DNA from 3 places in the Amorphus sp. 3PC139-8 genome. Region 1 is predicted to be linked to each of the others. Evidence: riboswitches for the same ligand, from Rfam matches in the RefSeq annotation. Region 1 holds a riboswitch; each other region holds the start of a gene.

Evidence for each region. A riboswitch is a leader RNA that binds a small molecule or an ion and turns the genes downstream of it on or off. The one in region 1 is predicted to bind cobalamin.
Region 2: linked by a shared signal. The riboswitch ahead of HNS03_RS13175 (DUF1636 family protein) and the one ahead of metE (5-methyltetrahydropteroyltriglutamate--homocysteine S-methyltransferase) in region 1 are both predicted to bind cobalamin.
Region 3: linked by a shared signal. The riboswitch ahead of HNS03_RS23005 (TonB-dependent receptor plug domain-containing protein) and the one ahead of metE (5-methyltetrahydropteroyltriglutamate--homocysteine S-methyltransferase) in region 1 are both predicted to bind cobalamin.

Annotation. Positions count from the first base shown of each region.
Region 1 is NZ_JABJVY010000043.1:15,939-22,342, forward strand. Features, by position in the region: gene HNS03_RS24180 (hypothetical protein) at 1-717, shown strand, start outside; gene HNS03_RS24185 (hypothetical protein) at 946-2,814, shown strand; partial or broken gene HNS03_RS24190 (transposase) at 3,223-3,570, shown strand; partial or broken gene tnpB (IS66 family insertion sequence element accessory protein TnpB) at 3,567-3,872, shown strand; partial or broken gene HNS03_RS24200 (IS5/IS1182 family transposase) at 3,909-4,043, shown strand; cobalamin riboswitch at 4,402-4,670, shown strand; gene metE (5-methyltetrahydropteroyltriglutamate--homocysteine S-methyltransferase) at 4,790-6,404, shown strand, end outside.
Region 2 is NZ_JABJVY010000012.1:98,239-104,642, reverse strand. Features, by position in the region: gene cbiB (adenosylcobinamide-phosphate synthase CbiB) at 1-512, shown strand, start outside; gene HNS03_RS13185 (cobyric acid synthase) at 496-1,956, opposite strand; gene cobO (cob(I)yrinic acid a,c-diamide adenosyltransferase) at 2,036-2,644, opposite strand; cobalamin riboswitch at 2,753-2,957, shown strand; gene HNS03_RS13175 (DUF1636 family protein) at 3,099-3,512, shown strand; gene cobW (cobalamin biosynthesis protein CobW) at 3,509-4,561, shown strand; gene cobN (cobaltochelatase subunit CobN) at 4,582-6,404, shown strand, end outside.
Region 3 is NZ_JABJVY010000035.1:8,081-14,484, forward strand. Features, by position in the region: gene HNS03_RS23005 (TonB-dependent receptor plug domain-containing protein) at 1-1,336, opposite strand, end outside; cobalamin riboswitch at 1,489-1,691, opposite strand; gene HNS03_RS23010 (RNA polymerase sigma factor) at 2,000-2,575, shown strand; gene HNS03_RS23015 (FecR domain-containing protein) at 2,907-3,845, shown strand; gene HNS03_RS23020 (TonB-dependent receptor) at 4,140-6,404, shown strand, end outside.

The sequences.
Region 1 (6,404 bases):
GCCGCACTAGCGGGTCTGGCCCTCCTGCTCATTGTCACGCACGCAAGCGCCTCATTCGAAGAATGGGTCGAGAGTGTCTCCGGATCGGAAAGTTCGGGTTCCTACTCCATCAAGAATCCGACATCGAGCGCGAAAGGTCGATATCAGTTCATCGATTCGACACTGCAAGATCTCGGAATGATGGACGCCAACAAAAACTGGACCGGGAAGTACGGCGTCAACTCGACAGCCGATTTCTATGCCAACCATGCGGCCCAGGATCAGCTGATGCGGGACTTCTCCGCACAACAATGGGGCGCCATGAGCTCTACGGCAAAGAGCTATATTGGGAAAACCGTCAGCGGCATTACCATCAACGAAGGCGCGATGTTACATGCGGCCCATCTCCTGGGCGCCGGCGGCTTCAACAAGTGGGCGGCATCCGGCTTCTCGATGGACGGCTTGTCGGCCTCGGATGCCGCAGCCCAAGGCATGTCTCTTTCCGAATTCCAGGACTACCTGATGAACCGAATGGAAAAGGGGTCGCAGTACGACATCTCCGACTTGGCCGGGAGCTACACGCCAGGCGGCGGCTCTTATATTGGCGGCTCCGGCGGAGGAAGTGGATCCTCCATCTCTGGAGACATTGTTGGAATAATCATGCCGATCCTGCCCAACGGACAGGAACAGCAAGGTGGGCTGGATGGCCAGATCGGTTCGCTACGTGGCTCTTTCTAGCACACATCAAGAGGTGCAAACCGTCTTACATTCTACCGTCTATGATTAGACGATCTCACCGGCGCTTTTTCGTTTTCGCGCGGACTTGTCGACTCAATTTCCCTATGGATAATTTATCTTTTCGACCTAAAATATCTTCCATTCTCGCGTAGCTGCATGATATCGAACGTGAGGCGTCGCGCAGCAGAGACTGGGGCTCGGGCGCCCCAGTATTGATTGGAGATTCGCATGAGTGTGGTCACCCTTCATCAACTGCACGGGAAGGCAAAATCGCAGCCGTCCCGTCCTGCGTTTGACTTGGGCAGTGTCCGCTTCGACATCGAGGAGATCACGCCCGGGCGCGCCGAGCAGTTGCTGGGAAAAGTCCGCCCGGGAGTGCTGGTCGATCCGAAAGCCGTGAACGCCTACGCCGAGTCGATGAAGGCCGGTGCGTGGATTTTCAACGGCATGCCGATCGTGCTGTCGAACGAGGGCGCCGTGCTCGACGGTATCCAGCGGCTCCACGCGGTCGTTCGGTCAGAGACGCCGATCAAGACACTCGTCGCCTACGGCGTGCGCGACGACACGATGCACACGATGGATCAGCACCGGCGCCGGTCCTATGTCGGAGTGCTGGAGTCTCGCGGAGAACGGAACCCGGGCCCGCTCCAGAGGCTGGCCGCGAAGATGATCCGCATCGAGAACGGCGTATTGGGGGTCCGCGATCTCCAGATCGGATGGACGCGTTTCGATCGCGTGATCGACACCAACCCCCTGCTGCGCGAGGCCGTGCAGATCTCGACGGAAAATGCAGACGCAGCGTTGCGTGCCACGGCGCGGCACGCCCTGGTCTTCATGGCGCTGTCGGCCGGCCACAAGAAGCTGCTCACGCGGTTCCTTCTCGCTCTCCGCCACCCGGACGAGTTCCCGGCCGACGAGCCCGCCGTCGTCCTCGCCAATCAGCTTTCTATTGCCCGTGACCAGGGCACTCCGTTCGGGAACAACCAGAGCCTGGCCATGGCGGTGCTCGCCTTCAACGACATGATCAGCGGCGAGCGGCACAAATCGTACATCTGGAAGCCGACGTACGGAAAGGCGAAGACCAAGCGGAAAAAGGGCGAGGAGGAGCAGACTCTCCCCCTGGAGGGGTCGACGACGTCGGCGCGCGCATCGCGCAGAGCTCCCGCACGGTCCAACGCCCCCGTGGATCGCGCGCAGCTCCTGAATTCTCCGCCGAACCTGGGGCTCCCGCTCGTTACCGGTTATCCGGGGCTTCGGGATGCCAAGATCAACGAGAAACGCTCAGAAGTGCTCGAGGGTCCGCTCGTCGAGGCGCTGCGCTCTCGCCAGGAAGCTGAAGACGAACAGCACCCCTATGAGATGGAGGCCATGACGGTCACGCCGGAAACGGCCGACGATTGGCTGGCCCGATTCAATATCGGCAACCGGAATATTCAGGAAAGCCATGTCAAAATGATCGCCCGCGACATCGCGCAGGGCAACTGGATGTTCAACGCCCAGCCGATCTGCTTTTCCAAGCAAGGCCGGCTGCTCAATGGGCAGCATCGTTTGCGCGCTGCAGTCGAGGCCGACCAGCCGATCGACATTCTCGTGGTGCGCAACGTCCCCGACGAGGCCTTCGCAACCTATGACACCCATGCCAAGAAGGGCATTCCGAGCGGCGTGACCTTCGAGGCGGAAAAAGTCGACGAACGCGTCGTCCTCGCCGCAGCACGAATCCTGTGGAGGGTGGAAAACGAAATCAGCGCGCAGGCGACCCAGATCAAGCCCAGCGCGTCTGAAATCGACGAGATCATCCGACGTCATCCTGGGCTCGCATTGTCCGTCACCCGTGGGCGCCGGATGCACCCGATCGCCAGCGCCGCGGTGATGACGTTCATCACCTACTACACCTGGACCGAACGGTCCGATTACGCCGATGATTTTCTCAATGCGATCGAGACCGGCGAAAACCTGACCAAGGACAATCCGGTCCTGAAAGTGCGCAATCAGCTCCTGCAAGGCCGCGGGTCGGACTACAATCGTCGAAACGCCATCGGCGTGCTCCTGGACTGCTGGAACGCTTACTGCGCCTGGCGGGACAAACAGGAAGAGTAGGAGCCCTCGGCCTCCCGGCTCATCAGTGTCGCCCGAGGGCCGGAAACGGCGGGTCGAGAGCCTGCCCATCAACAGCTCCACGGGCTTGAGGAGGCCGGCGAGGAAGAGGGCAAAGATAGCGATCCTGCAACACCCCGAGAGCACACCGCAATAAAACAGGAAAGAGTGTCGATACCACCGCCCCAGTGATCGCCCCGGCCGCGGCAAGACCAAGGCAGGCCAGTCATGGACCTACGCCTGCGATTGCCAGCCATAACAGGGAAACGGGCCACCGCGCGTACCCCTCCGGTGAAGGCCACCTTGCGGGCTGAGGGATGACGTTGGAAGTCCTAGGGATAATCCTAGGAGTAGCCTTATGACGATGCCCAGAGTTGAGGAGATCACGTCTGTAGAGCGACGGGCCGCTGGTCGCGGGAAGATAAGGAGCGAATTGTCGCGGCATCCTTGAAGCCTAGGGTGGCAGCGTCGGAGGCGGCGCGTGGGGCGCGCATTCATGGCAGCCAGCTGTTTCGCTGGCGCAAGGAGCATTGCGAACGTGTCGAGCCTCAGCGGGCGCCCCAGCTGCTTCCGGTGGAAATCGTGCCGCAAGCGGCGATGGCTCCGGTGACTGAGGAACCGAAAGCGGCCCCGCCGCGACGTCGGCGCAAGACCGGCATTATCGAGATCGAGCTTGGCGGTGGACGCCGCGTTCGTGTCGACCGCCTTGTCGACACGGAGGTGCTGCGTCGGGTTTTCGATCTTTTGGGCCCGCGATGATCCCGGTTCCGAGTGCCGTCCGGGTATGGCTGGCGACCGGCCACACCTACACGAGGAAAGGCTTTCCCGGTTTTTCGCTGGTGGTTCAGGAGACGCTGAAGCGCGATCCTCACAACGGGCACCTGTTCGTCTTCCGCGGTCGCCGCGGTGAGCTATTGAAAGTGATCTGGCATGATGGCCATGGCGTGTGTTTGTACACGAAGAGGCTGGAGCGTGGCCGCTTCCTCTGGCCGCCGCCGGTTGACGGGGTGGTCACGATCACGCCGGAACAGCTCGGCTATCTGCTCGAAGGCGTCGATTGGCGCATGCCGCAGAGAACCTGGCGGCCCGGCTGTATCGGGCTGATGAAGGCGGTGGCCGGGCTCGACCGGCCGAAGCTGCGCGGCGTCGACCGGGTCGGATGGGCCTTCACCTTCGCGGCCGCGGCCTACAACCTCATCCGCCTGCCGAAGCTGCTCGCGCCACCGGCATGAGCGGGGGCACCGGTCCATCGGAGCAGCCCTCCTCGTCGAAGCCGCGTCGCATCTGGGACCAACACCATTGGCGCCGAACCGCTCAAAAAAGCACCCGAGATCATCCCAAGAAAGCTGCGGGAAAAGACCGAGCCCCCAAACGTAGGCCTTATTCAACAGCCTGCTAAGCGTTGGCTCACATACTCCAGGCGGTCGCGGCCAGCCCGAAGAAAGACGCTGAAATGCTTTGAATGTGAACCCCGCCTTCCTGGGGAGGCGGACGCAGGCTAGCCAAGCCAACGCGCAACACAACGCCGCGTAACGATATAAGCATGTCTTTATATCCCTCTTGACAGGCGCCGGGGATATGGGCAGCTTCCCAACGTCGTGGTTCTGCGGCCGCCGTCGGCGGTCGGAGCTAAGAGGGAATCCGGTGCGCCTGTCCGACCGACAGGCAAAACCGGAGCTGCCCCCGCAACTGTGAGCGGCGAGCCGACGTCCGATCGGAGCCTTTTGCGACCAGGCGAACAGCTTGGTCCGCAAGAAATGGCTCCCCGATCTGCAGCCACTGAAGCAAGAGCTTCGGGAAGGCCGGACTAAGGCGACGACCCGCGAGCCAGGAGACCTGCCGCGACCTCTGAAACGTCCTCGGGCGGGGTGTCCCGGTGGGTCGCTAGGCATCGACGACGCGTGCCCTCCGGCCCGCGTCCCTACCCTTGCGTATCCGCTCGGCCTTTGCCCCCTCACATCACAAGGGGTCCAAGCCGATGTCCACTTACTCCATTGCAACCGCAACGCTCGGCACACCGCGGATCGGCCCGCGGCGCGAGCTAAAATTCGCCCTGGAAAGCTACTGGGCGGGCAAGTTGTCCGAAGCCGATCTGCAGGAAACAGCGGTCGAACTCAGGGCCAAAAACTGGGAACGCCAGAAGGCCCGCGGGATCGATCGCATACCGTCGAACGACTTCACTTTCTACGACCACGTGCTCGATACCGCCGTGATGGTCGGCGCGATCCCGGAGGCATACGGCTGGGACGGCGGCGCGGTGCCGCTTTCGACCTACTTCGCCATGGCGCGCGGCAACGAGCAGGTGCCGGCGCTGGAGATGACCAAGTGGTTCGATACCAACTACCACTACATGGTGCCGGAGTTCTCTCCCGATCAGACCTTCCGGCTCGCCTCGGCCAAGCCGGTCGACGAGTTCAAGGAGGCTAAGGCATTGGGCCATCACACGCGGCCGGTGCTGCTCGGCCCGGTGACGTTCTTGGCGCTCGGCAAGAGCATGGACGGCGGCCTCGATCCGATCGCGCTGATCGATCGGCTGGTGCCGGTCTATGCCGAACTGCTCGGCCGTTTGGCCGAAGCCGGGGCGGACTGGGTGCAGATCGACGAGCCGTGCCTCGTGCTTGATCTCGACGAAGGGACGCGGCAGGCGATCCGGGCGACCTACCAGGCGCTCGCGAAAGCGGTTCCCTCGCTCAAGATCATGCTCACCACCTATTTCGGTGCTCTCGGCGACAATCTGGAGACGGCGCTGTCGCTGCCGGTCGCGGGCCTGCACGTGGATCTGGTGCGTGCGCCGGATCAGCTCGATGCGGTGGCGAAGGGGCTTCGCCCCGGTCAGGTTCTGTCGCTCGGCGCGATCGACGGCCGCAACATCTGGCGGGCCGATCTGGTCCACATTCTGGATCGGGTGGAGCCGGTGGTCGCTCAACGCGGCAAGGCGCGTATCGAGATCGCCCCCTCCTGCTCGCTGCTCCATGTGCCTGTGGACCTGGACCAGGAAGACGCCCTCGACGAAGAGCTGAAGAGCTGGCTCGCCTTCTCGCTGCAGAAGATGGACGAACTCGCCGCGCTCGGCAAAGCGCTGCGGTCGGGACGCCTCTCTGCTGCGCCCGAAATCGAAGCCGCAGCCAAGGCGCTGGAGGCACGGGCTGCATCGCCCCGGGTGCATGACAGGGCCGTTGCCGCGCGCGCCGCAGCGGTCACTCCGGACATGGCACGTCGCGCGCGCCCGTTTGCCGAGCGCCGCAAGAAGCAGCAGGCCTCCCTCGGACTACCGTCTTTCCCGACGACCACCATCGGCTCCTTCCCGCAGACCACCGAGGTCCGAAAGGCCCGTGCAGCCAACAATCGGGGCGAATTGGCCGAGACCGAGTATGTCGCCTTCCTCCGCAAGGAGACCGAAAGCGCGATCCGCTGGCAGGAAGAGATCGGCATCGACGTGCTCGTCCACGGCGAGTTCGAGCGCAACGACATGGTCCAGTATTTCGGCGAGAAGCTCGCCGGCTACGCCTTCACCAAGCACGCGTGGGTGCAGAGCTACGGGTCACGCTGCGTCCGTCCACCCGTCATTTTCGGCGACGTCTCGCGTCCCGAGC
Region 2 (6,404 bases), on a different contig from region 1:
ATTTCTCCGACGGCGTCGTCGCGCCCGCCTTCTGGGCCGGCGTCGCCGGCCTGCCGGGGGCGGCGGCCTACAAGGCGATCAACACCGCCGATTCGATGATCGGCCACCGTACGCCGCGCCACGCAGCGTTCGGATGGGCGGCCGCCCGGTTGGACGATCTCGTCAACCTGCCGGCCTCGCGCCTGACGGCGCTGCTGATCGCCGGCGCCGCCACACTTTCCGGGGAATCAGCACGGGACGCCTGGCAGGCCGTGCGCCGGGACGCCCGTCACCACCGCTCACCCAACGCCGGCTGGCCGGAAGCGGCAGTCGCCGGCGCGCTGGGCCTGCGGCTGGCCGGCCCGCGCACCTATGGCGCAACGCTGGTGGAGGACGCCTATATGGGCAACGGCCGCGCCGAGGCCACAGCGGCCGACATCCGCCGCGCGCTCCGGCTCTACCGGACAGCGTGTGGCCTTTTGTGGGCGCTCGCCGCCGGCGCCCTCGCCCTCGCGCTCACTGTCCTGAGCTGATCTCCAACAGCCGATCGGCGTCCACGTGGGCCTCCAGATGCTCGGCCAGTCGGTCGAGGACGTCGTCGACCATTTGCTCGTAGTCGAGATCGCTGGTTCGCGCCGCGATCGTCTCCAGCAGCTGGCGGCGCATCTCCGCCCCCGAAAACAGCCCATGGAGATAGGTGCCCACCACGCGGCCATCGCGGGAGACGGCGCCGTCCGTCGCCCCACCCGCAAGCGTCGCGAACGGCCGGGCCGTGTCCGGGCCCTGGCTCACGCCTAGATGCATCTCGTAGCCGACGACCGGAACCTCGGAACCTGCCAGCCGCCCGCTCGCCGCGACCAGCCGCTTGTCGCCACCCATCCGGGTTTCCACGTCCAGAAGGCCGAGCCCTTCGACCCGGCGGGGCGAGCCTTCCAGCCCTTCGGGATCGTCGATAACGCGCCCCAGCATCTGATAGCCGCCACACAGGCCCATCACCCGCCCGCCACGGCGGACGTGGGCGGCGATATCGATATCCCAGCCTTCGCGGCGCAGAAATTCGAGGTCGTCAATGGTGGCCTTGGAGCCCGGCAACAGCACCAGCGTCGCCTCGGCGGGGATCGGCGTGCCGGGATGGATCAGGCGAACCTCTACCCCCGGCTCTTCGCGCAGGGGATCGAGATCGTCGAAATTGGAGATTCGCGGCGTGACCGGGACGGCGATCACAACCGCGCCTGCACGAGCGTCCGACCCGGCGAGCCCCAGAATGTCCTCCGCCGGCAACCGCCGCGCCTCCTCGAAATGCGGAATCAGTCCCAGCGCCGGCCAGCCGGTGCGTTCGGCAACGAAGGCCATGCCGTCGGCGAACAGCCCCGGATCGCCCCGAAAGCGGTTGACCAGGAAACCACGGATCATCGCCGCGTCGTCCGGGTCGAGCACCGTCTTGGTGCCGACCAGGCTCGCAATCACCCCGCCCCGATCGATATCGCCGACCAACACCACCGGGGTGCCGGTTGCCCGGGCAAATCCCATGTTGGCGATGTCGCCCTTGCGCAAATTCACTTCGGAGGCGGAGCCGGCGCCTTCCACGATGACGAGATCGGCCTCGCCGCCAAGCCGATCGAAGCTCTCTTTGACCGCCGCCATCAGGCGCGGTTTCCAATCCTGGAATTCCCGCGCCCGCGCGGTGCCCACCACCTTGCCCTGCACCACCACCTGAGCCCCGATCTCGCTTTGAGGCTTCAACAGCACCGGGTTCATGTGAACCGACAGCGGCACACCGGCGGCGCGGGCTTGGAGTGCCTGGGCACGACCAATCTCGCCGCCATCTTCGGTCACGGCCGCGTTGTTGGACATGTTTTGGGGTTTGAACGGCCGGACCCTCAGCCCCCGGCGCGCAAAGAGCCGGCAGAAGCCGGCCACCAGTAGCGATTTGCCGACATTCGAGCCGGTCCCCTGGACCATGAAGGCGCGGGTCATGGGCGGCATCCGCGCAGCCGTGAGCGAAGCGAACTGGCGTGAGCGGAGACAAACTTGATCCAGCTCAGCGCGCGACCCATCAGAACTCGATGCCTTCCTGCGCCTTCACGCCGGCGGCGAAATGATGCTTAACGAGCGTCATCTCAGTCACCAAGTCGGCGACCTCGATCAGCTCCGGCTTGGCGTTGCGCCCAGTCACCACGACGTGCAGGTCCGGCCGGCGGTCGGCGAGACGCGCCACCACCTGGTCCAGCGGCAGATAATCGTAGCGCAGCGCGATGTTGAGTTCGTCCAGCACCAAAAGCCGGATCTCCGGATCCTCCATCAGCGCTTCCGCCTGCGCCCAGGCTGCCTTCGCGGCCGCCACATCGCGCTCGCGGTCCTGGGTCTCCCAGGTGAAGCCCTCACCCATGGTGTGCCAGGCGATCTGATCGCCGAATCGGGCGAATGCAGCCTTCTCCCCGGTTTCCCAGCCCCCCTTGATGAACTGGACCACGCCCACCTTCCAGTCATGACCGAGCGCGCGCAGAATCAGCCCCATGGCCGCCGTCGACTTGCCCTTGCCCGGGCCGGTGTTCACGATCAGCAGTCCCTTTTCGATGGTCTTGGAGGCGACCTCTCGGTCCTGCACTTCCTTGCGCTTCTGCATCTTCTGGCGATGACGCTCGGCGGCGTCGGTCTCGGTCACGGCGTTTGGTCCTCCTTCCACGAAATCGGCGCGAGCCTAGAGCGGGGGAGCACCTGCGGAAAGGCCCCTTTCGCTGAGCGACCTTGCATCCGGCCGGCCCCGGCGATAACCATCACGGTCTGCGACGGTGCCCCGGCAACGGGGTGAAAAGGGAACGCGGTGCGGACTTTCCGGTCCAAAACCGTGGCTGCCCCCGCAACTGTAGGCGGGCTCACTTCCACCCGACACGCCACTGGAGATGGACCTCCGGGAAGGCTGGTGGAAGCGCGATGGCCCGCAAGCCAGGAGACCTGCCGTCGCCGTTCGCTTCTATGGGCCGATCCGTCGGGGTGTACGCGATCGCGCAGTGCCGGGGCCCTCGCTCCGCTCCGTCCGTAGAAGTGTCGCCCGGACTCCGGGCTGCGAAGGACGGAGTGATGATGACGTTTCCGAAATCCCTGGCCGGTGGCACTTGATGACGGCACCGACCCCAGACACCGAAGCGCCGATTCGTCTGATGGTCTGCACCACCTGCCGCGAGGCCGGTGTATCGGCGGACGATCCGGAACGGCCGGGTGCGCGCCTGCACCAGGCGCTCGCCGAACGGCTGGCCGAGGACGCGCAGCTATCCTGCCGGATCGCCCTTGAAGCGGTGACCTGCCTTTCGGTCTGCAAGCGGCCATGTACCATCGCGGTCTCCGGTCCCGATCGCTGGACCTATGTCTACGGCGATCTTGACGCAGACGTCTCTGCCGACACCATCCTCGCCGGAGTCGGCCTCTACGCCGACACGGCGGACGGCATCGTGCCCTGGCGCCAGCGTCCCACCGAATTCAAAAAGGGCGTCGTCGCCCGCATTCCCCCATTCAGCTCCGGGAGCCAGAGATGACCGGCTTTGCCAAGATCCCCTGCACCATCGTCACCGGCTTCCTTGGGGCCGGCAAGACGACCCTCGTTCGCCACGTACTGGAGCATGCCGACGGCGCGCGCATCGCGATCCTCGTCAACGAGTTCGGCGATGTCGGCTTCGACGGCTCGTTCCTGGAAGGCTGCGGCATCGAAGGCTGCGGCGACGGCCAGGTGGTGGAGCTGCCGAATGGCTGCATCTGCTGCACCGTGGCCGACGACTTCCTACCCGCGCTGGACACGATCCTCTCCTGGGAGACGCCGCCGGACCACATCCTGATCGAAACCTCCGGTCTGGCGCTGCCGAAGCCACTGGTGACGGCCTTCAACTGGCCGCAGATCAAGTCGCGCGTCACCGTCGACGGCGTGATCGCGGTGGTGGAAGGTCCGGCCGTCGCCGACGGTATGTTCGTCGATGACGAAGAAGCGCTTGCCGCCCAGCGCGAGCGCGACCAGTCGGTCGATCACGACAACCCGCTGGAGGAGGTGTTCGAGGATCAGATCTTGTGCGCCGACATGATCTTGATGAACAAGGCCGACCTGATGGACGACGCCCAGAAGGCCAAGGCCCGAACCGAGATCGAGGATCACCTGCCGCGCGCGGTAAAGATCGTGGAAACGGCCCACGGCAAGGTCGATCCGACGCTCCTGCTCGGCCTCGGCGCCGCCGTTGAAGACGATCTCGACGCCCGCCGCACCCATCACGACGGCGAAGAGGACCACGACCACGACGACTTCGAGACGGTGGCCGTCTCCGTCGCATCGGTTGAAAGCCCGGAAGCCCTGATTGCCCAGGTGGCGCAAGCGGCCGAAGCCGACGGCGTGCTGCGGATCAAGGGCTTCGTGCCGGTGGACGGCAAGCCGATGCGCCTCGTCATCCAGGGCGTGGGCCGCCGCGTGGCACATCATTTCGACCGGCCGTGGAAACCGGGCGAGGTGCGCGAGGGCCATCTGGTCGTGATTGGCCTGAAAGGCTTCGATCTAAACAGCGTCAAGCGCGCGCTTGCGGCCGACGCCGCGCTGAGCGCGTAGGCGGCAGGGCGCGGATCGATATGCATCTCCTCCCGGTCACGAGCGTCAGCCTGGACGACGGCGACACCGCCGTCGATCTCGGCCAGCCGCCGGGAGAGATCGTGGTGCTGTCGTTCGCCGAATCCGACCTAGCCGCGATCGCGACGGCTTACGAGGCGGATCACGCTGCGCTGCCGACGCTCCGTCTGGCGAGCCTGAGGCGGCTGCGGCATCCGCTGTCGGTCGATTTCTACATCGACAAGACGCTGTCCAAGGCGCGCATCGTGCTGGTGCGTTGCCTGGGCGGGCTGGACTATTGGCGCTACGGCGTGGAAGCCACGGCGGCCGCCTGCCGTGCGCACGGCATTTCGCTTGCCGTGATTCCCGGCGACGGACGCGCCGACCCGCGCCTCGACGATCATTGCACGGTGAGCGAGGAGACCCGGCAGCGGATCACCGCCTATTTCGACGCCGGCGGCACCAGCAACATGCGCGGGCTGTTGGGCTTTCTTGCCCGAGAAATCGGTTGGGATGTCGCGGCGACCGCTCCGGAGGATGTCCCGCCCTTCTTCGCCTGGGACCCAGTGCAGGGGATTTTCGATCCGCTGGCCCTGCCCCATCCTCTGCTCACTCTCGCGAAAGCGGGAGTCCATGGGGAAATCCCGGATCTTGAGGCGTCTGCGCCATGGATTCCCGCTTTCGGGGGAATGAGCGGAGAAAAGGGAAATGCCGCCCCCCAATCCGAAACTCAGCAAGACCAGGAGCGTCGGCAACCCCTCGCCCTGGTGATTGCATATCGCTCGGCTATCCTGGCCGGCGAGACGGCACCGCTTGCCACCATGATCACGGCTTTGGACGCACGCGGCCTCGCGCCCCTCGTGCTCGGCGTGACCAGCCTGAAGGACGACCGGGCGACCGGCCCGCTCGGTACGCTTCTGGCCCGCGCAAAGCCGGACGTCATCGTCTCCACCACCGCCTTTTCCGCCCGCCAGGACGGCGACTTCGTGCTGGACCGGGCCGACTGTCCAATTCTGCAGGCCACTCCCTCGGGAAGCCGACAGGAAGCCTGGGAGGCCTCCGACCGGGGACTGGCGGCCGCCGACCTCGCCATGCAGGTGGCGCTGCCGGAATTCGACGGACGCATCTCCGGCTTTCCGATCTCCTTCCGCGAAGAGACGGAGGAGGACCCCACGCTCGCCTTCGCGCGGCGCATTCCAGTGCCCTATAACGACGGCATCGCCGCACTCGCCAACCAGGCGGCGGGCTGGGTCCGGCTGCGGCGGACACCCAGGAGCGATCGGCGGATCGCGATCGTACTCTCCGACTATCCCGCCCGCGCTGGACGGGCCGGTTTCGCCGTCGGTCTCGATACCCCCGCCTCCACCTGCCGGATTCTCGACGATCTGGCCGAGGCCGGCTACGTGACGGCGCGTGGGTTCGACGGCCAGGAGCTGATGGCCCGTCTGACTTCCGAGCCGAGAAACCAACCTGAAGGCGCAAGGCTCACCATTCCCCTCGATGCCTATCGCGCCTGGCTCGACACGCTGCCCGCCAGCCTCCGCGATGCGCTCTCCGCCCGCTGGGGCGATCCGGCGACCGACCCGGCCTGCACAGACGGCGTCTTCCGCTTCCCCTCCGTGGAAGCCGGCAACGCGCTGGTGGCCCTGCAACCCGACCGCAGTCGGGGCACGGACCGCAAGGCGATTTATCACGACCCGGACGAGATCCCGACCCACGCCTATCTCGCCTTCTATTTGGCGCTGCGCTCCGGCGTCGACGCCATGATCCATCTCGGCACCCATGGCACCGGGGAGTGGCTGCCAGGCAAGGCGGTGGCGCTCTCCCCCGCTTGCTGGCCGCGGGT
Region 3 (6,404 bases), on a different contig from region 1:
AGCCGTAAAGCTCGAACATCGTCGGGTTCTTCACGCCGGTGCCGAACGAGCCGTGCAGCTTGGTGCCCGTCCGATCGATGAAATAGGCCGCTGTCGCCCGGTAAGTCGTGGAATCCTCGAAGATTTCGTTGACGTCGTGACGGATGCTGCCGGTCAGGTTCAAATTCTCAAACAGGCTGAGCTGATACTGGCCGACGAAGCCGGTGGAATTCACCGTGCGGTCGAACGAGGAATAGGCCGAGTCGGAGACCACGCCATCCTCTTCGTTCTGGACCGCGAAGGTCACCACGTGGCTCGCATCGAACACCTCCGGTGTGTTGAAGAACACGTTCGACTGGTAGTCGAACCGACGCGTCGAGCCTTCATAGGTGCTGGTCACGACGGTCGGAGCGAGATTGCGATACTTGGTGTCCGTCTTGGTGTAGCTGACGCCGGCGATCTGCTCCCAGTGGTGGTCGAACAGGCTGAGCCGGGCCTGGGCGCGCGAGTAGAGGTCGTCGCCGGTGGTGTCCTGCAGCGAATCCGTCGGCCCTGTATGGCCGTAAGCTGGCAGGTAGGTATCGGTGTCGGTGTCCGTCTTGGTGCTGGTGTAGCGGATCACGCCCGACATATCGAAATACTCGTTGGGGCTAAGGCTGCCTTTCGCGAACACGGTGCCGTTGCGATAGCCGTCCTTCTCCGTGTTGCCGAGATTTTCGCTGGCGACCGAGATCCCGTCGGTTTTGTAGCCCATTCCGCTCACGATGAAGTTGTACATCTCGCCGGCGCCGCTGATCGACGCATTCCCGTTGACCGTCCCGAACGAGCCACCCTCGAGCCGACCGGAGATATGGGTTCCCGGCTCGCCGGTCCGGGTCACGATGTTGATGACGCCGCCGACCGCGTCGGAGCCGTAGAGCGCGCTTTGGGGCCCCCTGAGGACCTCGATCCGCTCCACGTCGTCAGCGAGCAGCGTGGAAAAATCGAACTCCGAGCCGAAGGCAGGGTCATTCACCGGAACGCCGTCGATAAAAACCTTCGTCTGGTTGCCTTCCGATCCACGGATACGAACCTGGGTGAGCTGTCCGATCGGTCCCGTGCGGTTGACCGCCAGACCCGGTACTTGCCGCAGCGCGTCGGACACGAACTGGATCTTCTGCTCGCGCAGCTCCTCTCCGGTGATCACGGTGACCGCGCTGCCAACCTTGTCCAGCGACGTGGGCGCCAGGTTCGCCGTGACGGAGATCTCCGGCAGCGCGACCACCGAGGCGTCGCCGAGATCGGCATCCTGAGCATGCGCGGGCAGCGCAAGAAGGAACGGCGACAGCGAAACGGTGGCGCAGGCAACACGGCGCACGGCAGTACGCCGTCCACGAAGAGACGTCGGAAAAGATAACATGGCAGTCCTCGAGCGGCACACGGCCGGATGGCACGTCACCGCGATCGAGGCGGACCCATGCGAGGAACATGGAGACCGTACCCATCGAGACACCCCGCCCGATGTGACCGCGCGTGACCACGGCTGACGGCAGGTCTCCTGACTTGCGGGTCCTCGTCGCTCCGCTGCCTTCCCAGGATCATTTCGACCCCAGTGGCGTCCAACGCGGAGAACTCGCCGCTCACAGTTGCGGGGGCAGTCACGGAGTTGGCGCGCGTCGCCGCACCGTGTTCCCTATTGAGCCCGAAAGGGCACCGTCACGGTCAGGGATAAAGCGTCGCGGTCGGGAGTCAAGCCAGAGCAGAAGCATTCCAGTCCGACGTCCCCAACTTCGAAATCCTCAATTCCGGCCGAACAATTTGATCGACATTTCCTGCCCCGCCAGGAAATATAGAACTCGCATTTACTCTTTGCGATCTCCTAATAAACGCCGGTCCATATCCATGTTCGCATGACAAATTTTTAGTTATTACAAAGTGTATATTCTGATTGAACTTGCGTTAACTGTCGAAGAATTGCTATCGTTTGCGGACCCAGCTCGATCGAGTGGGCAATACTCATCATTTGGACGCCGGGGCGGACGTGGACGTCGCAGACGAGTATCAGTGCGAGCAAGGGGGCCAGGCGGCGCCGGTCGAGATCGATGCAGCCAGGGCGCTCTTGGATCAGGCGATCTCGGCCTACTATTCAGACCTTCACGCCGCGATCCGCCGGCGCGGAGCCGGCACGAGCCAAGCCACCGAGATTGTTCACGACCTCTATATTCAGCTCTCGCGCAAGCCGGAGCGCCTGGTCGGCAAGTCCTCGCTGCGGGCGTTCCTGATCCGGGCGGCGGTCAATCTGGGGATCGACCGGGCCCGGCGCGCCGCATTCGAGGCACGGCTGTTTGAATCCCTCGACATCTCCGTCCACGCGCCCACCATCGCTGCGCCGATCGAGACCCGGCTCGACCTGTCGCGCCGGCTGGCCGTCCTGCGCAAGGCGATCCTCGCGCTGCCCGCTCAGCGCCGCGACGTCTTCATCGCCCATCGCCTGGCCGGAATGGACAAGGATGAGATCGCCGAACAGCTCGGCATCACCCGCGGGCAGGTCAACCGCCACTTGCGCAAGGCGATGCTTCACTGCATGGAAAAAATAGACGAATTCGAAAACGGATAGGCCGCGTCGCCCTCTCCCATTCGTCTATCTCTAGAGGCTGTTATGGACTTGGAATAGAAGCTGCGTCGGGGAGAGCGGCGCGGACAACAGGAGAAAGGCGATCCGAATACTCTACCGTATTTGGGAGCCCTTCGACGCATTCGCCGTCCCTCTGTCCCCACCCCTTCGGACCGGTCGCTTTGTTTGCGCCGGTTCGTCGCCGATCTCGACCGTACTCCCGGTCCGCGCATCGATCGGCTCCTGCCGGAGCGAAGAAAACGGCAACGGCGCAGCCCCATTTGAAGTCCATAACAGCCTCCAAGATAGACCGAGACCAACGATGCCGCCGGCCGTGACATCCGAGAAACCGCACGATATCCGCGAACAGGCCATCGAGTGGCTGCTGCATCTGGAAGACGCAGATACGCCCGATGAAGATCGCCGCGCCTTCGAGGAGTGGCTGGGCCGCGATCCCGCCCACGCCGAGGCGTTCGAGAAGGCACGTCGGCTCTTCGGCGAATCGGCCGACGCGCTGAGAGAGAACCCCGAAGACACGCGCGCCGCGATCCGGAGAAAAGGCAACGGCCCGCTGCTGCCGGCCGTGCTGCTGGTCTGTCTCGTTCTGGCCGGCGGAATGTTCTTATGGGCCGATGGTCCGACCCGCCTTCAGGCCGATATCGTCTCCGGCGCGAACGAGAGCCCGATCCTCCGCTTAGGCGACGGCTCGACGGTTCAACTCGACGCAGGAAGCGCCGTCGCGGAGGACTTCACCACCGACGAACGGCGGATCCGACTTCTCAAAGGCCAGGCCTATTTCGAAGTCGCGCCCAATCGCGCGCGTCCGTTCGTCGTGCAGGTGGGCGACGAGCGTTTCGAAGCGGTCGGAACCGCCTTCGACGTCAACCGTACGGCAGGTCAGGCCGAAATAACGGTCACGGAAGGTAAGGTTCGGGTCCGCACCGGCGACGGAGCGGGCGTCGTCCTTTCGCCGCACATGCGCACTTCGGTGCGTGACGGCACCCTCGGGGCAGTCGAAACGGTTCCCGACGGCATGGAGACGCCCTGGCGCTCCGGCAGGCTCGTGTTCGAAGACAGGCCCTTGACTTGGGTCGTCGGCAACCTCGCCCGGCACCTGCCTGGCAAGGTTGTGATCGCTAACCCGGCACTCGGCGATCGGCGGATCACGGGGACGCTGGATCTTTCTGACCCGCACGCGGCCCTGAACGATCTCTCGACCGCCGTCGGCCTGCGCACTGTCCAGGCCGGAAGGCTTTTGACCGTCGTCTATTAGAGCATGTCCAGGCCAAGTGGACACCGGTCGGCCGTCCGGAAACGCTCTGAATTAATAGGTTAGAACCGTTCCGCGATTCCATGAAAAGCCGAACGGAGCCAGGCAATTGCGCCAAGAGGAGATCGTCGCCACCGGCGCCATTACCCTCCAGTTCGGTCCGCCGGCCTTAATCTGGATCAAAAAAATCGAGATTTTTTTGCCGGACCGGGCTTCGAGGCCGCAGCTCATTCGTCCCCCAAGGACCACCGCGTCAGTGGCGCTGTCGTACCGCGCGAGCCTTGTGGGATTTTTGGCATGCAGAATCGATCGAATGGAAATGGCCGGACGGCTCCCGCCCGGCTCCTCGGGCTGTCCCTGACAGCCTCGGCGCTTGTGCTGGGCGCGACCATCGTCCCCTTCTCCGCACAGGCCCAGCAAACGCAAACCACGATCAACGTTCCGGCCGGGCCGCTGTCGACCGCGCTCAACCGGCTGGCCGCCCAGACCGGGCTGCAGATCGTCGTCGACAGCGATCTCGTCGCCGGCATGTCCACGCCCGGCCTCTCCGGCACCTATAGCGCGGAGGAAGCGCTCGCCATCCTCACCTCCGGCACGGCCCTGCGCTACACCTTTACCGGGCCGACGACGGTGACGCTCGCCAGCGCCTTCCCCAACTCGCAAGGTGCCGTCGCGGCAAGCCAAGGAGCGGTGACGCTGGAGCCGATTACCGTGCAGGGCGAGAAATTCCCCCGCGACACGTTTCGCACCTACACCAGCGTCGGCGTGTCCACCAGCGCCGAGATCAGCGACTACAACGACACCACCTTCGACCAAGCCGTCAGCCGGATGGCGAACGTCACCGCCAACCAGACGGGCACCGGCGACAACAATTTCTCCATCCGCGGCCTCAATGCCGAAGGCGTGACGCAGCCCAGCCGCTCGGCGCCGATCATCTCCGTCGTGGTCGACGGGGCGACGCAAGGGGTCGAGGCAACCCGGCGCGGTAGCCGCGGCGTCTGGGACGTCGAGCAAATCGAGGTCCTGCGCGGCCCGCAATCGACGCTGCAGGGGCGCAATTCGCTCGGCGGCACGGTGATCGTCGATACCAAGGACCCGACCTATACGCCCGAGATCATCATCGAAGGGCAGATGGGAAATCAGGACTATTTCGACGGCGCGTTCGCAATCTCCACCCCGATCATCGCCGACCAGGTCGCCGTGCGGATCGCGGGCCAGGCCTTCCGCAAGGACAACGACATCGACTACCCCGATCCGTCGATCGCCTCGCTCGGCGATGACGAGTATGAAGAGCTCCGAGGCAAGCTCCTGATCGAACCGGAGGCGATACCGGGACTGAGCGCGCTCTTCACCGTCAGCCGCACCCATGACAAGCCGTCCTGGAACGCAGTAACCGGACCGGACTATTTCGCCCGGGAATATACCGACCCGTCCAACACGGCTGCGGAGTTCCGCGACACCTACGTCAACCGCTACATCGCCGAGCTCGGCTACGAATTTTCTCCGAGCCTTACGCTGAAGTCGATCACCGCGTTCAACGACGCCAACGTGTCGATCTCCTCACCGGCGGGGTCCTCCTTCGATCGCTCCGACAAGCGCGACGAGAAGGACTTTTCCCAGGACATCCAGCTCACCTTCAACCGGCCCGATTTCCCGCTTTCCGGCGTGTTCGGCGTGTTCGCCGGCAGCTTCGAGACCGACCTCAATTCCTCGATCGAGACCAACTCGCTGGCCGCCTACGGCATTCCGACCGCCAGCGTCCAACAGCTCGACGCGGAGAACAAGACAACGTCGGTCGCCGCCTATACCGACCTGCGCTACGAGGTGTGGGACCGCGTGACGCTGCTGGGCGGCGGCCGCATCCTGCAGGACACGGTCTCCTCCGACTATAACGGCAAGGCGCTGGACCTGGAGGCGACCCAGGTCAACATCATGCAGTGCCTCTATCTCGGCTGCGTGCCGGAGCCGGCCTACGGTTCGCTCAACGAGGACACCTCGGTCACCAATACCGTCTTCCTGCCGAAGCTCGGCATCGCATTCGACCTGAGCGAGGATCAGACCGTCGGGGTCACCGCAAGCCGCGGCTACCGGGCCGGATTTGCCGAGGCCGTGCCCGGCACCACGACCATCAACAAGGTCGATCCGGAATATCTGTGGTCCTACGAGGTGGCGTATCGCTCGCGCTGGCTGGAAGACAAGCTCGCGATCAACGCCAACACCTTCTACTACGACTACGAAAACCAGCAGATCCTGACCTATAATCCGAACTTCCCCGGTCAGACCTTCACCGAAAACAGCGGCAAGTCCCACGCCTACGGTGCGGAGTTCGAGGTGCGCTATCGACCCTTCGCGTCGCTGGAACTGTTCTCCACGCTCGGCCTGCTCAAGACCGAATTCGACGAAGGCGTCACCACGGCCGGCAACCTCACTGGCAAAGAGTTTCCGGAATCGCCCGCCGTCACGGCCGCCTTCGGAGGTGTCTGGCGCCATCATTCCGGCTTCTTCGCCTCCGCCGACGTCACCTACACCGACGGCTACTACAGCGGCGGCGACGTCATGAAT